One region of the Mesorhizobium sp. GW821-FHT04C10 genome, then DNA from elsewhere that is predicted to be linked to it. Evidence: riboswitches for the same ligand, from Rfam matches in the RefSeq annotation. Region 1 holds a riboswitch; each other region holds the start of a gene.
What was found. Region 1 has a riboswitch for cobalamin ahead of AC07UC_RS18485 (DUF1636 family protein). Riboswitches for the same ligand answer to the same signal wherever they lie in the genome.
Positions count from the first base shown of each region.

Region 2: another riboswitch for cobalamin. It lies ahead of AC07UC_RS25140 (DUF1636 family protein); the one in region 1 lies ahead of AC07UC_RS18485 (DUF1636 family protein).
Region 3: another riboswitch for cobalamin. It lies ahead of bluB (5,6-dimethylbenzimidazole synthase); the one in region 1 lies ahead of AC07UC_RS18485 (DUF1636 family protein).

Region 1 covers NZ_JBWKTL010000001.1:3,822,286-3,828,208, forward strand. Annotated here, with positions in the region: gene cobN (cobaltochelatase subunit CobN) at 1-562, opposite strand, end outside; gene cobW (cobalamin biosynthesis protein CobW) at 680-1,717, opposite strand; gene AC07UC_RS18485 (DUF1636 family protein) at 1,720-2,148, opposite strand; cobalamin riboswitch at 2,189-2,393, opposite strand; gene AC07UC_RS18490 (winged helix-turn-helix domain-containing protein) at 2,423-3,622, opposite strand; gene AC07UC_RS18495 (NADH-quinone oxidoreductase subunit A) at 4,012-4,377, shown strand; gene AC07UC_RS18500 (NuoB/complex I 20 kDa subunit family protein) at 4,368-4,949, shown strand; gene AC07UC_RS18505 (NADH-quinone oxidoreductase subunit C) at 4,954-5,556, shown strand; gene AC07UC_RS18510 (four helix bundle protein) at 5,591-5,923, shown strand, end outside.
Region 2 covers NZ_JBWKTL010000001.1:5,152,615-5,158,537, reverse strand. Annotated here, with positions in the region: gene AC07UC_RS25150 (bifunctional helix-turn-helix transcriptional regulator/GNAT family N-acetyltransferase) at 1-489, shown strand, start outside; gene AC07UC_RS25145 (AraC family transcriptional regulator) at 496-1,329, opposite strand; cobalamin riboswitch at 1,607-1,811, shown strand; gene AC07UC_RS25140 (DUF1636 family protein) at 1,902-2,300, shown strand; gene AC07UC_RS25135 (ABC transporter ATP-binding protein) at 2,297-3,085, shown strand; gene AC07UC_RS25130 (ABC transporter substrate-binding protein) at 3,131-4,078, shown strand; gene AC07UC_RS25125 (FecCD family ABC transporter permease) at 4,078-5,127, shown strand; gene AC07UC_RS25120 (MarR family winged helix-turn-helix transcriptional regulator) at 5,275-5,754, shown strand; gene AC07UC_RS25115 (HlyD family secretion protein) at 5,751-5,923, shown strand, end outside.
Region 3 covers NZ_JBWKTL010000001.1:5,606,420-5,612,342, reverse strand. Annotated here, with positions in the region: gene ribB (3,4-dihydroxy-2-butanone-4-phosphate synthase) at 1-133, shown strand, start outside; gene AC07UC_RS27345 (MFS transporter) at 191-1,414, opposite strand; gene AC07UC_RS27340 (TetR/AcrR family transcriptional regulator) at 1,535-2,143, shown strand; gene AC07UC_RS27335 (hypothetical protein) at 2,235-3,218, shown strand; partial or broken gene bluB (5,6-dimethylbenzimidazole synthase) at 3,341-3,925, opposite strand; cobalamin riboswitch at 4,018-4,213, opposite strand; gene AC07UC_RS27325 (histone deacetylase family protein) at 4,378-5,304, shown strand; gene AC07UC_RS27320 (exodeoxyribonuclease VII small subunit) at 5,308-5,559, shown strand; gene AC07UC_RS27315 (DUF2277 domain-containing protein) at 5,672-5,923, shown strand, end outside.

The DNA.
Region 1 (5,923 bases):
GGACGACGCCGCGGTTCGGCTCGTAGTAGCCAGCCTTCGGGACCGCGACTGGCTCAACAATGTCTGCCTGCGACCCCGCCAGCCGCGCCAGCCTCTGCACCAGCGCGCTCATATTGGCCGGGCCGCCTTCGCGGAAATAGCTGAGCAGCGCGTCCAATTCCTGGCGCGGCAGCGTCGAGGCTTCGATCAGCCTGAGGTCCTCGTCATGGCTTTCGCCGGGGAGCAGCGCGAGTTTAATGCCGCGTTCGCGGGCAATCGAGGCAAGCTGGTCGCAGCCATAGCGCCACCAGTCATAGCCGCCGAGGATGCGCACCAGGATGATCTTGGCGTGGCGGGCGACGCTGTCGACCCAGAGGTCGACGGACATGGGGTGCCGTAGGTCGCGCAGGGCTGCCAGCCGCATCGAGGGCAGGCGGCCGGCATCCGCCTTCCACGCCGCCGCAAGTCCGGCGAGATCGCTGTCGGTGAAGGACAAGGCCACGATATCCGCCGGCGTCTGCCGCAGATCGACCGGCTCGGCGAGATCGTCGAGCGAGGCGGAGGTCGTGGTGAGGATATGCATCGCGGTCTAGCGCGGGTCACCGCTTCACGGAAACGGCGAACCGCTCTATCTCCTTGTTTTTACGCAATTCCGGATGGAAAAACCGTGAAACACTTTTCCTGGAATTGCTAGTTTGCATCAGCCGGCGAGTATACGCTCGATTGCCGGGCGGTTCAGCCCCTTGAGGCCGATGACGACGAGGCGCGAGCGGCGGTCGTCCTCGACCGTCCAGGCGCGGTCATAGTAGTGATTGACGCGCGGGCCGACGGCCTGCAGCAGGAGCCGCATCGGCTTGCCGCCGACCTCGACGAAGCCTTTCACGCGCAGCACGTTCTCCTGTTCGGCAGCGGTGGCGACGCGCTTTGCCAACTCGTCCGGATTGGCGATCGAGGGGATGTCGACGATGAAGGTGTCGAAGTCGTCATGCTCATGGTCGAACGCGCCGTCATGATGGGATTTGCGGTTCTCGATATCGTCCTCGACGGCGAGACCGAGGCCGAGCAGCACCGAGGGATCGACCTTGCCATGCGAGGTCGGCACGATCTTCACGGCGCGGGCGGAATGTTCGTTGACGATGGCATTGGCGCGGGCCGAGCCGGCGGCGTCCATCAGGTCGCTCTTCGACAGGATGATCAGGTCCGCGCAGGCGATCTGGTCCTCGAACACTTCCTCGACCGGGTCGTCATGGTCGAGGCTCTCATCCCCGGCGCGCTGCGCCTGCAGGGCGTCCATGTCGTTGGCGACGCGGCCTTCGGCTAATGCGGGGCCGTCGACCACGGCGATGACGCCATCGACGGTGACACGGCTCTTTACCGTCGGCCACTGAAAAGCCTGGACCAGCGGCTTGGGCAGGGCCAGGCCCGAGGTTTCGATCAGGATGTGGTCGACCTTCGGCGTCAACGACAGGATCTGGTCGAGCGCCGGCACGAAATCGTCGGCCACGGTGCAGCAGATGCAGCCATTGGCCAGTTCGACGATATTTTCCTCCGGGCAGGTGTCGATGCCGCAGCCCTTCAAAATCTCGCCGTCAATGCCGATGTCGCCGAACTCGTTGACGATGATGGCGATACGCTTGCCGCCGGCGTTTTCCAGGAGATGGCGGACCAGCGTCGTCTTGCCGGCGCCGAGGAAGCCGGTGACGACGGTGCAGGGGACGCGGGATACGGAAGCGCTCATGATCAGTCCTTCAGCATGTCGAGGGGAGGGATGCGGGCAACAAGGCCGCGCTTGAGGGAATCGGGGCGGCCGCGCCACGGGATGAGGCCGTCGGTCGAGGTGGCGAAGAGTTTGGCGCCGGTGACGAGGTCGGCGCCGCTGGCCACGGTCAGGTCGCCGAAGACATAACTCCAGCAGCCATCGCGCAGGATCGCGGCGCTCAGCCGGCGCTTGCAGTTGCCGAGACATTCCACCGTGCGGACGCGGATGTTGTCATCGGCTGCGGCGCGGCGCGTGTCCTCAGCCAACAGTTCGCCGGCGCGGGGATGGGCGTCGGAACCGGTCTCGTCGCGACAGGAGGCGCAGACGATGACCGTGACGTCGGCCAAGGCTTCGCTGTCGGCGGACGAATTGTCCGCTGTGCCAGCCGAAAAACTGCCGTTCTGGTCCAAAAAGCCGGGCTCCTTGCCCGGAAACCCGCCGGGCGATCGGATTCTCTTGTCGCAGACGGCAGGTCTCCTGGCTCGCGGGTCATCGCCTTGGGTGCCGCCTTCCCGGGAAACTCCCAGTGGCTTTCGGCCTTGGCTCTTCGCTTACAGTTGCGGGGACAGCCGCGGATTTGAGATCGAAATCCCGCACCGCATTCCCTCTTAGCCCCTGCCGTTGCGGGCAGGGGACCGTCTGGACCGGATTTAGGCTTTTGCAGGCAGCGGTGTCAACGCACGGCTACGACACGGCGATGTCGGCCAGCGCCGGACCCAGATCGCCTGCCGGAGTCACGTCCATGCGTTCAAGGCCAAGCCAGCCCTGCATCTGCTTCAATTCCTCGAAGAGCTGAGCGGCGGTTTCAGGCGGCGCGCCGGGCTCGGGGTAGGCGGCATGGACGCGCAGGACGCTCGCCGGCCGGTCCGCCTTGAGGTCGACGCGCGCGACGATCCTGTCGCCAAGCAGGAAGGGGAGGACGTAATAGCCGTATTGGCGCTTTTCAGCCGGCGTGTAGATTTCGATGCGGTAGTGGAAATCGAACAGCCGCTCCGAGCGCGAGCGCTCGAAGACGACCGGATCGAAGGGCGCCAGCAAAGCACGCGCCTCGATTTTCCGGGGCAGGCGCGCGTCCTTGTGAAGGTAGGCCGGCTTGTCCCAGCCTTCGACGCGTACCGGCAGCAATTCGCCCGACTCGACCAGTTCCTCCAACCGACCCTTCATGTCGGCCGGCGACAGCCGGAAATAGTCGCGCAGGTCGCCCGATGTCGCCACGCCATGGGCGCGGGCCGAGATGCGCAGCAATTCGAGGTGCGCGTCCCGGGCCGGGGGCACCGGCAGGTCGAGGATCGCCTGCGGCAACACGCGCTCCGGCAAATCATAGAAGCGCTCGAAGCCGCGGCGGTGCGCCGTGGTGATGCGCCCGGCCCAGAACAGCCATTCGAAGGCATGCTTGGCATGGCTCCAGCCCCACCAGCCGCCCGAACCTTTCTGGCCTTCGAGCGCCGAAGCGGCGATCGGGCCGCGCTCGACGACCGCGCGGTAGATGTCTTCTATATAGGCGGCGTGTTCGCGGCCCCATTTGGCCAGTCCCAGATACATTTCATCGCCTTGCTCGGCTCGCTGCATGCGCCAGCGCATCAGCGGGTAGGTCTCGACCGGCAGGAACGAGGCCTCGTGCGCCCAGTATTCGAAGACTGTGCGTTTGCGCGTCAAGGCGGCATTGTCGAGCAGCGTGAGCGGGTAGGGGCCCAGGCGCGAATAGAGCGGCATATAATGAGCACGCACCACCGCACTGACGGAATCGATCTGCAGCAGGCCGGTGCGGGAGAGCACACGGGCGAAATGGCGGCGGTCAGGTGTGCCATTCGGGCGCGGATCGAGAAACCCTTGAGCGGCGAGTGCAATGCGGCGGGCGGCGGCAAGCGAGATTTTTTCCTTCATGCAGGCATCACTCTGAGGGGCTTCGGCTGTGGGTCGAGTCTTTGTCTGGGCAGGTTCTTGTCTTAAAACCGGGGTCCACTTTTGCGGAACCTGCGTGGTGATTCCAACCCATGCTAGCAGGGTTTTGGCGGCAACCATGTCAGGAGAGAAAAGTGGAGTAAAAAGCGAAGGAAATCAAACAGGAGCGGATCGGACCAGTTTCTCCGGATATGCCGTCCAGGTCGGCGTTTTGAACAAGGTTTGACTTGCTTCGCTGGAAGTGCTGCGCTAACCCTCGCCGCGTTGCAGCATAGGCCCCTTAAAACGGTTCAGCGGTTAAACTGTCACGCTTCCGCATTAAGGTCCGGTGCTGTAATCAAAGTGGATTGGCGCCAACGGAAAGCCGCTGCATGAACGCACTTCTCAGTTCGTACCTGCCTATCGTCCTGTTCATAGGCGTGGCACTGGTCGTCGGCCTGGCGCTGCTGGCCGCCCCGTTCCTGGTGGCCTACCGCAATCCCGATCCCGAAAAGCTTTCCGCCTACGAGTGCGGTTTCAACTCGTTCGACGATGCCCGCATGAAATTCGACATCCGTTTCTACCTGGTGTCGATCCTGTTCATCATCTTCGACCTGGAAGTGGCCTTCCTGTTCCCCTGGGCCGTGTCCTTCTCGAAGATCGGCATGCTCGGCTTCTGGTCGATGATGGTGTTTTTGGCAGTGCTGACCATCGGCTTTGCCTATGAATGGAAAAAAGGAGCGCTGGAATGGGATTGAACGACAGTTCAGGCACCCTCGTCGCGCCGAAGCCGAAGGGCATTATCGATCCCAATACCGGCAGGCCGGTGGGGGAGGACGATCCCTTCTTCCTCGAAATCAACAATGAGCTTGCCGACAAGGGCTTTCTGGTCACCTCGACCGAGGCGCTGATCACCTGGGCGCGCTCGGGCTCGCTGATGTTCATGACCTTTGGTCTGGCGTGCTGCGCGGTCGAGATGATCCACACCTCGATGCCGCGCTACGACTCGGAACGGTTCGGCGTCGCGCCGCGCGCGTCTCCGCGCCAGTCCGACATCATGATCGTCGCCGGCACGCTGACCAACAAGATGGCGCCGGCGCTGCGCAAGGTCTACGACCAGATGCCGGAGCCTCGCTACGTCATCTCGATGGGCTCCTGCGCCAATGGCGGCGGCTACTACCACTATTCCTATTCGGTGGTGCGCGGCTGCGACCGCGTCGTGCCTGTCGACATCTATGTGCCCGGCTGCCCGCCGAGCGCCGAAGCTTTGCTCTACGGCATTCTTCTCCTGCAGAAGAAAATCCGCCGCACCGGCACGATCGAACGGTAAATCCATGGCCGCATCCCTGAGCGAACTGTCGACCTATCTCGGCGAAAAGCTGATCGGTCGCGTCAACGACGCGGTGCTCGCCTATGGCGAGCTCACCATCCATGTCGAGCCGCGCGACCTCATCGAAGTGGTGACCTTCCTGCGCGACGATGCGCGCTGCCAGTTCATCTCGATCATCGATGTCTGTGGGGCCGATTATCCGTCGCGGGCCAAGCGCTTCGACGTCGTCTACCACCTGTTGTCGCCGAAGCAGAATGTGCGCATCCGCGTCAAGGTGCAGGCCGACGAGGAGACGATGGTGCCATCGATCACCGGCGTCTATCCGGGCGCCGACTGGTTCGAACGGGAGACCTACGATCTCTATGGCGTGCTGTTCTCGGGCCATCCCGACCTGCGCCGCCTGTTGACCGATTACGGTTTCGAAGGCCATCCGCTGCGCAAGGATTTCCCGCTGACCGGCTTTGTCGAGGTGCGTTACGACGACGAAGCCAAGCGGGTCATCTACGAGCCTGTGGAATTGAAGCAGGAATTCCGCAATTTCGATTTTCTTTCCCCTTGGGAAGGCACGGATTACGTGCTGCCCGGGGACGAAAAAGCGAAACAGTGAGTAGGGAAGTAGTGAGTAGTCAGTAGGGAAAGAATTGGAGCAACGGATCGAATCTTATCGCGACTTGAAGGTGTGGCAATCGGCGATGACGCTCGCCGAAGATTGTTACCGCTTCACCAAAGAGTTTCCGAGGGATGAGATTTACGGCATGACCTCTCAGATGCGCCGATCAGCAGTTTCGATCGCGGCGAACATCGCAGAGGGATACGGTCGGGAAAACAGAGGGTCGTTCATTCAATTTTTGCGCGTGGCGCAAGGCTCGTTGAAGGAACTGGAAACGCACACACTGCTGGCATGCCGGGTTGGCTTGCTGCGAAAAGACAATGAGACTGAGCTGCTGCTGCGATGCGAAGAGATTGGAAAAATG
Region 2 (5,923 bases), 1.3 Mb from region 1:
GAGCCAAGGATCCCTTATCTGTTGCGGCCCCTGCAGGTCGGCGACATTGGCTGGATCATCCGCCGGCAAGGCATGCTCTACGCGCAGGACTATGGCTGGGACGAAACCTATGAGGCGCTGGTTGCCGAAATCCTCGCGGCATTCGTCAAATCCTTCGACCCGAAATGGGAACGAAGCTGGATCGCCGAGCGTGATGGCGAGGTCGTCGGCTCGGTCTTCGTCGTGCGTAAATCGCCCGAGGTGGCGAAGCTGCGCCTGCTCTATGTCGAACCTTCGGCGCGTGGCCTCGGCATCGGCAGGCGGCTGGTCGAGGAATGCATCGGCTTTGCCCGTGCGAAGGGCTACAAGACGCTGACCTTGTGGACCAACGATATCCTGATAGCCGCCCGGCACATCTACCAGGCGGTCGGCTTCACACTGACCGAGGAAGAACCTCACCACTCCTTCGGCAAGGATCTGGTCGGCCAGACCTGGGACTTGGAATTGTAGTGCCGGTCAATCCTTGATCGGCACCCAGATCTCCAGTCCGCCATTGCCGCTGCGCGGATCGAACTCCGGACCGTAGCGTTCGAATTCCGGCGCGTCCGCTATCTCGTGCCCGGAGGCCGGCAGCCATTTGTTCCAGATCGTGTTGACGGTGCGGCGGATGGTCGAGATGTGCTCGCGATGCGCAAACACCGCATATTTCTGGGCGGGTATGCGCACGCGGCTGAGTTCCCTTGGAAGGTCGGAAAAATCGGTGACCTCGACACCGGCGACGTAGTCGAAATTGCCGGCATCGTCGCCGTTGGCGCAGACGCCGTAGGCGACGTCGCCGGTCTCGCCCGGAATGTTGCAGATATAGGGACCGAAGCGTTGCCACTGCATCGGAATGGCGGCGCTGGTTTCACAGGTGTAGCGTTCGCCGAGCCCAGCGATCAGCAACGGCCGGCTGGTCTCGAAGCGTGGTGGTTCGAGAGCGGAAAGAAAGGATTGGTCCATCAGGATCGGCTCCACGAGGTCGAGGGTCTTGGTCGAGCCTTGCGCGCGCACCATCTCGGGCGTGGTGCCGAACTGGTCGCGGAAGGCGCGGGTGAAAGCCTCATGCGAGCTGTAGCCGGCATCGAGCGCCACCGAGAGGATGTCGGGGGCTCCGCCGGCCAGCCTGCGCGCCGCCTCGGTCAGCCTGCGTGCGCGCATGTAGCCCATGACCGAGCGGCCGGTGGCAGCGCCGAAGGCGCGCGTCACATGAAAGCGCGACACGCCGCTGCTTTGGGCGACATCGTCGAGCGAGATCGCCTCCGGCAGATGGCTCTCGACAAACCACAGCGCTTTCTCGGTCGGGTTCATGGGTTCCTCGCATTGAGCGGATCATCTTGCCGCCTTCGCGCGCGGCAGTTTGATCGAAATTGCGCTTGCCGTGCAATCCGGACGGCAACGCTCCGCGGCCAGCCGCATCTCCAGGAGCGAGACTGGCTCGATGTCTTCTTTCGGGCAGAAGCCTCACTTGACTTAGCCGAGCGGTACGATTTAAATCGTAATGTAATTACATTACGTCTGTAAGTTCAGCGCCGCCGCGGGATCGACAATGCACCGAGAAATCCGTTGCGAAGCAATTGGGGGAAAACTACGATCGAGTGGTGATGGTCCCCGAGTCGAAAGGCGAGGGGTGAAAAGGGAACACGGTGAGACCCAATAGGTCGAAGCCGTGGCTGCCCCCGCAACTGTAAGCGGTGAGCAAGATCCGAAATGCCACTGGCCGGCAAGGCTGGGAAGGCAGGATTGCGCAACGACCCGCGAGCCAGGAGACCTGCCATCACTGAGTTGACCGGACGGGGTGTGCCGGGAGGAAACGTGGACGTCGGTCTTGTCGGCCGTCTCGCCAACATCCTTCCGTCGCCAGTTTTGGAAAGTGACGGAAGTTGGACGGCGCTATCGATCACCGCATCATCGTGTGCACGCTTTGCCGTGACGTTCCGACCGGTATCCGGTCGGGCGAAAGCCTGTGCGCCGATTTGTGCTCCCGGCTCTCGGCCCATGATGAACCCGCCGTGGCGCATGGCTTCACGATCGAAGGCGTCGAATGCATGGCGGGCTGCGCACGGCCGCTGACGGTAGCCTTCCAGGCGCCGGGCAAGGCCACCTATCTCTTCGGCTCCGTCGATGCCGAGGCCGACGCCGGTGATCTCGTGCGATTTGCCAGGCTTTACGCCTCGCTCGCCGACGGTTGGTGCAATTCCGGACAACGTCCGCCGCGGCTGGCCGGCAAGACGCTGGCCCGCATCCCGGCGCCGGGCAAGCTGGCGGGTGATAGTCGATGACAATGCCACTCCTCGAGGCGCGCGACCTGGGTGCCGTGGCGAATGGCCGGAATCTGGTCCATGCGGTCAGCCTTTCGATCGCCACCGGCGATCGTCTCGCCATCATCGGCCCCAATGGCGCCGGCAAGACGACGCTGCTGCGCATGCTATCGGGCATGCTCAGGCCAAGTTCGGGCGAGGTGACGCTTGGCGGGCGACGCCTGGACAGGATCTCGACAGCCGAGCGGGCCTTGCACATGGCCGTCGTCGGCCAGACCGACCAGCCGGATCCGCGGCTGGCGGTGATCGACTATGTCGAACTTGGCCGCGTTCCGCATGCCGGCCTGAGGCGCAGGAGCGAGGAGCGTGACATCGTGGTGGACGCGCTGCGCCGGACCGGCCTTCTGCCGCTGCTTGGCCGCACCATTGGCTCGCTGTCTGGCGGGGAGCGCCAACGCGCCCAGCTGGCGCGCGCCATCGCGCAGCAACCGAAAGTGTTGTTCCTCGACGAGCCGACCAACCATCTCGACCCGCGTGCTCGCGGCGAGCTTCTCGAACTCGTCGCCGGCTTCGGCATGACGGTGATCGCGGTGCTGCACGACCTGGCCCTGGTGGCGCCGTTCGCCACCAGGGTCGCGGTGATGAACGAAGCGCGGCTGCACGCGTTGGCCGCACCGCGCGAAGCGCTGACGCAACAGCTGATCCGCGAAATTTTCGGCGTCGACGTGTTTCGCCTGCGCCACCCCACCGAGGACCGTGAACTGACGGTGTTCGATGTTCCGAACCGCGCCGCGCCGCCATCCTGATCGAACCATCCCTCATCAGCACTGTTCAACCAAGGAGCAAAATCCGTGAAACGTCTCGCCTTGTTGCTCGTCTTTTCCTTGCTGGCCTCTACCGCCTTCGCTTTCCCCGTCACCGTCGACAGTTGCGGCAAGCCGCTGACCTTCGACGCGCCGCCCAAGCGCGCAGTCATCCATGATCTCAACATGGCCGAGATGGCCTTCGCGCTGAAGCTGCAGCCGTCGATCGTCGGCCTGACCGGCATCACCGGATGGTACAAGGTCGGCCCCGAATTCAAGGCCGAGCAGGGCTCCATCCCGGAACTCGCGCCCAAATACCCGACGCTCGAGAACCTGGTCGCCGTCGAGCCCGATTTCTTCTTCGCCGGCTGGTACTATGGCATGAAGCCGGGCGGCGACGTGACGCCCGACACGCTCGCCCCGCACGGCATCAAGACACTGGTGTTGACCGAGAGCTGCGTCCATCTCGACAAGAACCGCCCGGCGGCTTCCATGGACCTGCTCTATGGCGATGTTGAAAAGCTGGGCAAGATCTTTGGCAAGGAGACCGAGGCGCAGAAGCTTGTCGCCGGCTGGAAGGCGCAACTCGCCGACATCACCGCGAAGGTCGGCGACGCCAAGGGAACCCGCGTGTTCCTCTATGATTCCGGCGAGGACAAGCCGTTCACCGCCGGAAAGTTCGCCATTCCCAGCGCCATGATATCAGCCGCCGGCGGTGACAACATCATGGCCGACATGGACACCAGCTGGGGCAACACCGACTGGGAAACCGTGGCCTCGCGCAATCCGCAATTCCTCATCCTGCTCGACTACCAGGATGGCGGCGGCTACAGGAAACTGCTCGATTTCCTGAAGGCGCATCCGGCGATGAAGGAGACGGACGCGGTCAAGAACGAGCGCTTCGTGGCCCTTCGCTATGCCGAACTGACGCCTGGACCGGCAAACATCGAGGCGATCGCCAAGATCGCCAAGGCGATGCATCCGGAAGCGTTCTGATGCTTCTTGCCCCAGGGCAAAAATCCGGCGCGCTTTCCGGGCACAAGGCATTCGCGCTGGCCATGGTGGCGGGCACGGTGGCGGTCGTCGCCCTCGTGCTGCTGTCGATAGCCTATGGGTCGACGCTGATCCCGCTGACCGACGTCATCGCCTCGCTTGGCCATGCCGTCGGGCTGCATGAACACCAGGTGTCGGGCCCGGTCGGCAAGATCGTCGTCGATCTCAGGCTGCCGCGCACGATCCTGGCGGTCTGTGTCGGTGCCGGCCTCGGTATAACAGGTGCTTTGCTGCAGACGGTGACCCGCAACGATCTCGCCGATCCTTTCCTGTTCGGCCTGTCGTCGGGGGCCGCCGCCGGCGCTGTTTCCGTCATCACCGTCTTCGGCGACAGTTTTGGCATCTGGACCTTGCCGGTCGCCGCCTTCACCGGCGGCATACTGGCCGCCTGCATCGTCCTGCTGCTGGTCGCACGGGTCAGGGGGCAGGGGCCGGAACGGCTGATCCTCGCCGGCCTTGCCGTCTCCTTCCTGTTCACGGCATTGACCAATTATCTGGTCTTTGCCGGAGACCAGCGCGCGGCCCATTCGGTGCTGTTCTGGACGATGGGCGGGCTCGGACTGGCGCGCTGGGACAATGTCTGGCTGGGCGCCTTGGGAGCCGGCACGATCGCGGCCTACGGGCTGTGGAACCACCGCAGGCTGGACGCCTTCCTGGCCGGTGAAAGTGCTGCCGAAAGCCTTGGCGTGCCGGTGGCGCGCATGCGCAGGGCGACGTTTCTCGTCGCAGCCTTCTCCACGGCAATTCTCGTCTCGGTCGCCGGCGTCATCGGCTTTGTCGGATTGATGATCCCGCATCTGTCGCGGCCGCTGGCCGGTCCCTTGCATCTGCGCCTGATCGCAAGCTGTGCATTGTTCGGGGCTGTGCTCTTGCTGGCAAGCGATCTTCTCGCCCGGACGCTGCTGCCGCCGCAGGAACTGCCGATAGGCATCATAACCAGCTCGCTCGGTGCCTTCTTCGTCGTCACGCTGGTCGTCCGAAACCGCCTGTGAAAAGGCCGATTCCTGCCTGGCCGGCTGTCTCCAGCGGTTCACTGATTGCCAGCCGCGATCGCGTTGCAAGACCGCCATGCACATTTGCCGGCTTCGGCCGTCACGTGACATCTTGAATAGTAAGCACGCTTATTATATGTATCGCTCATGGTTTCTGATGGCATAGATAGACTGGGCTTTTTGATCCACGACGTGCAACGTCTGCTGCGCAAGCGCTTCGAGACGCGTGCCAGCGGGCTTGGCCTTTCGTCGGCGCAATGGCGCCTCATGGTGCGTGTCGCTAAGGAGGCAGGCGTTACCCAGGCGCGGCTCGCGGAACTGCTCGAAATCGAGCCGATCAGCGTCTCGCGCCTCGTTGACCGGATGGAGGAGGGCGGCTGGATCGAACGCCGCGCCGACGCCGCCGACCGCCGCGTGCGCATGATTTTCCCGACAGCCAAGGCGAGCGCCGCCTATGCCGAGGTCAAGAGCCTCGCCGGCGAAGTCTATGAGGAATCGCTTGTCGGCGTTTCGCCCGAGGACCGCCGCGTCCTGATCAGGGCGCTCGATGTAATCGTGCAGAATCTGACGGACGGCGAGGCTTCGTCGCTTGAAAAGGTAAAGAGTGCGGAAGGCGCAGCAGCATGAATGCGGTAGCCAAGGTCGACGAAAACGCCCCCAAGGTCGAGATGGAAGCACCGGCCCAGCCGGTTGCCGCCCCTGTCGCGGTCGCCCCGCCCGTAGTGCCGGTGCCGGCGGCGCCGAAGAAGAAGCGCCGCATGGGCCGCTTCTTTTTGATGTTCGCCTTGCCGGCCGC
Region 3 (5,923 bases), 1.8 Mb from region 1:
CGAGATCGGCCTCGGCGCGCAAATCCTGAAGGACCTCGGCATTTCCTCGATCAACCTGATCGCCTCGCGCGAGCGCCACTATGTCGGCCTTGAAGGCTTTGGCATCCACATCGCGAAGACCGAGATTCTCTAGGCCATGTTCATATTCAGGTGAGGTCGGCCTGACCTGAACCTCGACATATCCCGGCGGTCACTCGGCCGGAACGGCGGCGGCGTCGCATCCCTCCAGTTCGCATTTGTGGGTGGCAAGGCTGCGCTGGCCAAGCAGCACGGTGATCAGCGCGATGGTGCCTGCGGCCACTGAAACCCAGAACCCGTTCTGGGCGCCGAATGCGTCCACCACGGCGCCGGCGGCGAAGGAGCCCAGCGCCATGCCGATACCGATCCCCGTGGTCACCCAGGTGATGCCCTCCGTCAGCATCGCTTCGGGCACATGCCGCTCGATCAGGCCGAAGGCCGTGATGAAGGTCGGCGAGATGGCCACGCCGCTGATGAAGACGGTGAGTGCCAGAAGCGGCACGGTGCCGGCCGTGAGCGGCAGCAGCGTGCTGACCGCGATGACGGCCACCGCGATGGCCAACTGGCGTTGCAGCGGTGTTTTCAGATTGAGCGCGCCGACAATGATGCCGAGCACGAACGACCCCAGCGCGTAGACGCCAATGACGAGGCTGGCGGCGCCGGGTTGGCCGAGTTCCTTGGTGATTGCCACGGTGCTGACTTCCGTCGTCGCGAAGGTGGCGCCGATGAAGATCAGGGCGAATGTGATGATCTGTACCGGGCGCAGGCGGATTGCGGAGCCGCTCGAGCCGTGACCCATCGGCCGCACTTGCGGCTCGGTCGATCGCTGCAGGATGAACGCCGTCGAGCCCAGGGCAAGGAACAGCGTGCTCGCCAGCATGCCCGCTTCCGGGAACAGGGCGGCACTCAAGCCCACCGACAGCGATGCACCGGCGATGTAGACCAACTCGTCCGCCGCCGACTCGAAGGCGAAGGCGGTGTTCATCTCGGGCCGACCACGGAAAATCTCGGTCCAGCGTGCGCGCACCATTGCCGGCATGCTGGGCATTGCGGCGGCCAGCAACGCCGACACGAACAGCGTCCAGACCGGCCAGTCCTGATTGGCCGATGCAATCAGTGCCAGGAATGCGAGCACGGAGATGATTGTGGTGGGCACGACGATCCGGGTCTGGCCAAGGCGGTCGACCAGTCTTGATATTTGCGGCGCCAGGAAAGCGTTGGCCAATGCGAATGTCGCCGAGACAGCGCCGGCCAGCCAGTATTCGCCACGCGTTTGCGACAGCATCGCCACGATGCCGATAGGCGCCATGGCGATCGGCAGGCGCGCCAGGAAACCGGCGGCAGCGAAGCCCTTGGCTCCGGGGGCGCGAAAGATCTCTGAGTAAGGGTTCTGCATGATCCGGTTCCTCGACAAAAGGCGCTCCGACAATTACATACGGAACGTATGAGAACTAGATAGACCATACGCAACGTATGTCAATTGGCATACGAGACGTATGTGAATAGGACCAGAAGCATGCACAGACCCCGCAAGGAGATGATCGCCGAGACGCGCGCCAAGCTGATCGCCGCGGCCCGCCAGGCCTTCGGGACGATCGGATATGCCGAGGCGTCGATGGACGATTTCACCGCATCCGCCGGACTGACGCGCGGCGCGCTCTATCATCACTTCGGCGACAAGAAGGGGCTGCTGGAGGCGGTTATCGCTGAAATCGACGGCGAGATGGCGGCTCGGGTGAACGAGGTCGCGTCGAGAGCGCCGACCCGCTGGCAGCGTTTCGTCGACGAATGCACCACCTATATCGAGATGGCGCTGGAGCCGGAAATCCAGCGCATCATGTTCCGGGATGGCCCTGCTGTGCTGGGCGATCCGGCACAATGGTCGAATGCCAATGCCTGCGTCGGCTCAATGACCGATCATCTGACCGCGTTGCAGGGGGAAGGTGTGGTCGTCCCGGGCGTCGACCCTGAAACGGCCGCACGGCTTATCAACGGGGCGAGCAGCCAGGCGTCGCAGCGGATCGCCAATTCAAACGACCCCGAAGCCACGTCGAGGAAGGTGGTGGCGGCGTTCAAGCAACTGCTTGAGGGTCTGCTCAAGGAACCGGGTCCGCAATCGAGCTGAAGTCCCGTCTGCGGCCTGGTGCCCGCCCATGATTGACAATCTTCGGTTAGAGCGCATCCTCCCCAGCCATCTCTGAGGGGAGATTCGGGGCATGTGGGATTTCGAGATCGGCAGGTCGGTGTCCATCATGATGCGGACCTGGCCTTTCATTGTCTTTCGCATGATCGTCTATTTCGGCATCACGCTGGCCTACATCATGGCGACCGGCACCGGCGCCTCGGTCGGCTATGGCGTCGGCCATATCTCCACCGATCCCGATGGGCCGCTGTCCTTTGCCCTGTGGGGCGGCGTGGTCGGTTTCGGTATCGTCTCTATCGCCGTCTACTGGATCCGCGAATACATCCTCTACGTCGTCAAGGCCGGCCATATCGCCGTCATGGTCCACCTGATCGACGGCCATGATGTCCCTGACGGCCAGAACCAGATCGCCTATGCCCGGCAGGTCGTGACCGAGCGTTTCGCCGAGGCCAACATCCTTTTCGTCGTCGACCAGCTGGTCAAGGGCGCCATCCGCGCCATCACCGGCCTGCTCGGCGGCGTCGCCGCCTTTCTGCCCATTCCGGGCCTGAGCGGCCTGGTGTCCTTCATCAACACGGTGATCCGCCTGTCGTTGACCTATGTCGACGAGATCATCCTCGGCTACAACATCCGCATCAACTCGTCCTCACCCTTCGAAGCCGCGCGGCAGGGCGTCGTTCTCTACGCCCAGAACGGCAAGACCATGGTCAAGAACGCCGTCTGGCTGGCGGTCATCATGTGGGGCGTGTCGTTCGTGATCTTCCTGCTGATGCTGGCGCCGGCCGGCGCCATTCTCTTCCTGATGCCCGGACAACTCGCCGGCTGGGCCTTCGTGCTGGCCATCGTCTTTGCCTGGGCCTTCAAGGCGGCGTTCATCGAACCTTTCGCCATCGCCTGCCTGATGCAGGTCTATTTCAGGACCATAGCCGGCCAGGTGCCTGATCCCGCCTGGGATGCGAGGCTGGCCGAGGCGTCGTCGAAGTTCCGGGAACTCAAGGACAAGGCGCTTTCCTCCTTCGGCGGCTCGCGCTGGGGCGCGGCCGGCGCGACGCGCTGATCGGCCGGGCAGGCGGTCGCCTGCGCGGTATCGACGGCGTTCAGGCACGCCACCGCTGACTTGAGCGGTGCCTCGCCTTGCCCGCAAAAGGTCTCGCTCATGATCAGTTCGGGCAGGGGCAGGCGCCGGCCCCAGCCGTGCGTTTCAAGGTCCGGTTTGGGCGCGAATTCGGAAACCCGGCCGACGCAGAGATAAGCGATCGGCGTTACATGGTCGGGAATGGACAGCAGGCTTTTCAGTGCCTGCGCCTCGATGATGCTGACCCAGCCGACGCCGACGCCTTCGGCGCGTGCCGCCAGCCAGAAATTCTGCACCGCGCAGACCGTGCTGTAGAGGTCCATCTCCGGATTGTGCCAACGTCCCAGTGGCGAGCCCTTCGAGCGCTGGCGGTCGCAGGTGATGCAGATGTTGAGCGCGCTTTCGCAGATGCCTTCCAGCTTCAGCTTGCGGTAAAGCGCCTGCCGTTCTTCCTCGATTTCGGGCAGTTCCTGTTCTCGCGCGGCGAGGAACAGATCGCGCACTTTCTCCCGTCGCGCGGCATCGCGGATGACGATGAAATTCCACGGCTGCATGAACCCGACCGACGGCGCGTGATGGGCGGCAAGCAGCAGCCGCGCCAGCACCTCATCGTCGAGAGGAGCAGGCAGGAAATGACTGCGCACATCGCGCCGCGTGAACATGGCGCGGTAGACCGCGTCGCGCGCCATCTGGTCAAATCCGTCGCTGACAGGAGCGGTCATAGCATCCGGCATCGCTTGTCCCCTTGCGATTGCAAACCATGTCCTCCGCCTGACCATGCGGATGACGGTGCCTGCCAGGCCGGTCTTCTGGCTCGGGATCAACCCGCGTCCGGTGCCTTCCCGTCATCGACAGTGGCATTTACCGGCGCGGTCCCCCTCACAGCGTTGGGCACGCCACGGAATTCAACCGTGTTCCCGATTCTCCCGCCAGAGCATTTGCAGCCAAGTGGAATCACTTGGCGCCGCAGAATGCGGCTAGACAAACAAACTGGCGGGCACCAGGCAGTGACGGCGACCTTATGCCGAAGTGTTCGCGGCGCCAATCCCCACAGCGACGCCAATGGACGCAGAAGCGATTTTCCCCAGCCATCGGGCCGCGACGCATGGCCATCGCGGCGTTGGGGCACTAGATAGGGACGATGGCCACTCGTCTCTACACGCATCCGATCTTCCTTGAGCACATCACGCCCCCCGGTCACCCCGAGCGGCCGGACCGCTTGCGCGCCATCGAGCGCGTGCTTGACGACGAAGCCTTTGCCGAGCTTGACCGCGTCAAGGCGCCTGAAGGCGACGAGGCCACCATCCTTTACGCGCATCCGGCCGATTTCGTCGCGCGCGTGCGCGCCGCCATCCCTGACGAGGGCATTGCCCGCATCGATGCCGACACCACCGCCAGCCCGAAGAGCTGGCAGGCGGTGATAACCGCGATCGGCGCTGCCAACGCGGCCGTCGACGACGTCTTCGCGGGCCGCGCCGACAATGTCTTCGTCGCCGCCCGGCCACCCGGCCACCATGCCGAAAAGACCACCGCAATGGGCTTTTGCTTCTTCAACACGGCGGCGATCGCGGCCCGCTATGCGCAGAAGAAGCACGGCGTCGAGCGTGTCGCTGTCGTCGACTGGGATGTGCACCACGGCAATGGCACGCAGGATATTTTCTGGGACGATCCCTCGGTGCTCTATTGCTCGACGCACCAGATGCCGCTTTATCCCGGCACTGGCGCAAAGAGCGAGACCGGCGCCGGTAACATCGTCAACGCACCACTGGCGCCGCAGACAGGCAGCGAGGTGTTTCGCGATGCCTTCCTGTCGCGCGTCCTGCCGGCGCTCGACAATTTCGCACCCGACCTGATTATCATTTCGGCCGGTTTCGACGCGCATCACCGTGATCCGTTGGCCGAGATCAACCTGACCGAGGACGATTTCGACTGGGCGACCGGCCAGCTGATGCAGCGCGCCGCCCGCCACAGCGGCAACCGGCTCGTCAGCCTGCTTGAGGGCGGCTACGATCTGCAGGGACTGGCATTTTCGGTCGCCGCCCATGTCGGGCGACTGATGAAAGGATGAATGATGGCTGCTGAGACCAACGAAGACGTCAAGGCGATGAGCTTCGAACAGGCACTCGACGCGCTGGAGAAGATCGTCGATGATCTGGAGCGTGGCGATGTGCCGCTCGACCAGTCGATCCGCATCTATGAGCGTGGTGAGGCCCTGAAGGCGCATTGCGACCGGCTGCTGAAGGCGGCCGAGGACAAGGTCGAGAAGATCAGATTGTCGCGCGACGGCAAGCCGGTTGGAACAGAGCCGCTCGACGCGGACTGAGGCATGGCCGCCAACCATGGTCTTGCCTCACCGGTTTTTGGACACGATCATGAGTGAGGATAAAACTCGTCCCGATTGAAACAGCTCCAGGACAAGAGGAGATACGGAAGCGATGTGCAGAAACATCAAGACCCTGTTCAATTTTGATCCGCCGGCAACTAATGACGAAGTGCGCGACGCAGCCCTTCAATTTGTCCGCAAGCTGAGCGGAACGACGCGGCCATCGAGACAGAACCAGCATGCGTTCGACCACGCCGTGGAGGCCATCGCGGCATCGGCGCGCGAACTTCTCGATTCGCTCGAAACCCACCAGCATCCGCGCAACCGCGAAGAAGTGGCCGCCAAACTGCGGGCAAAGGCGGCG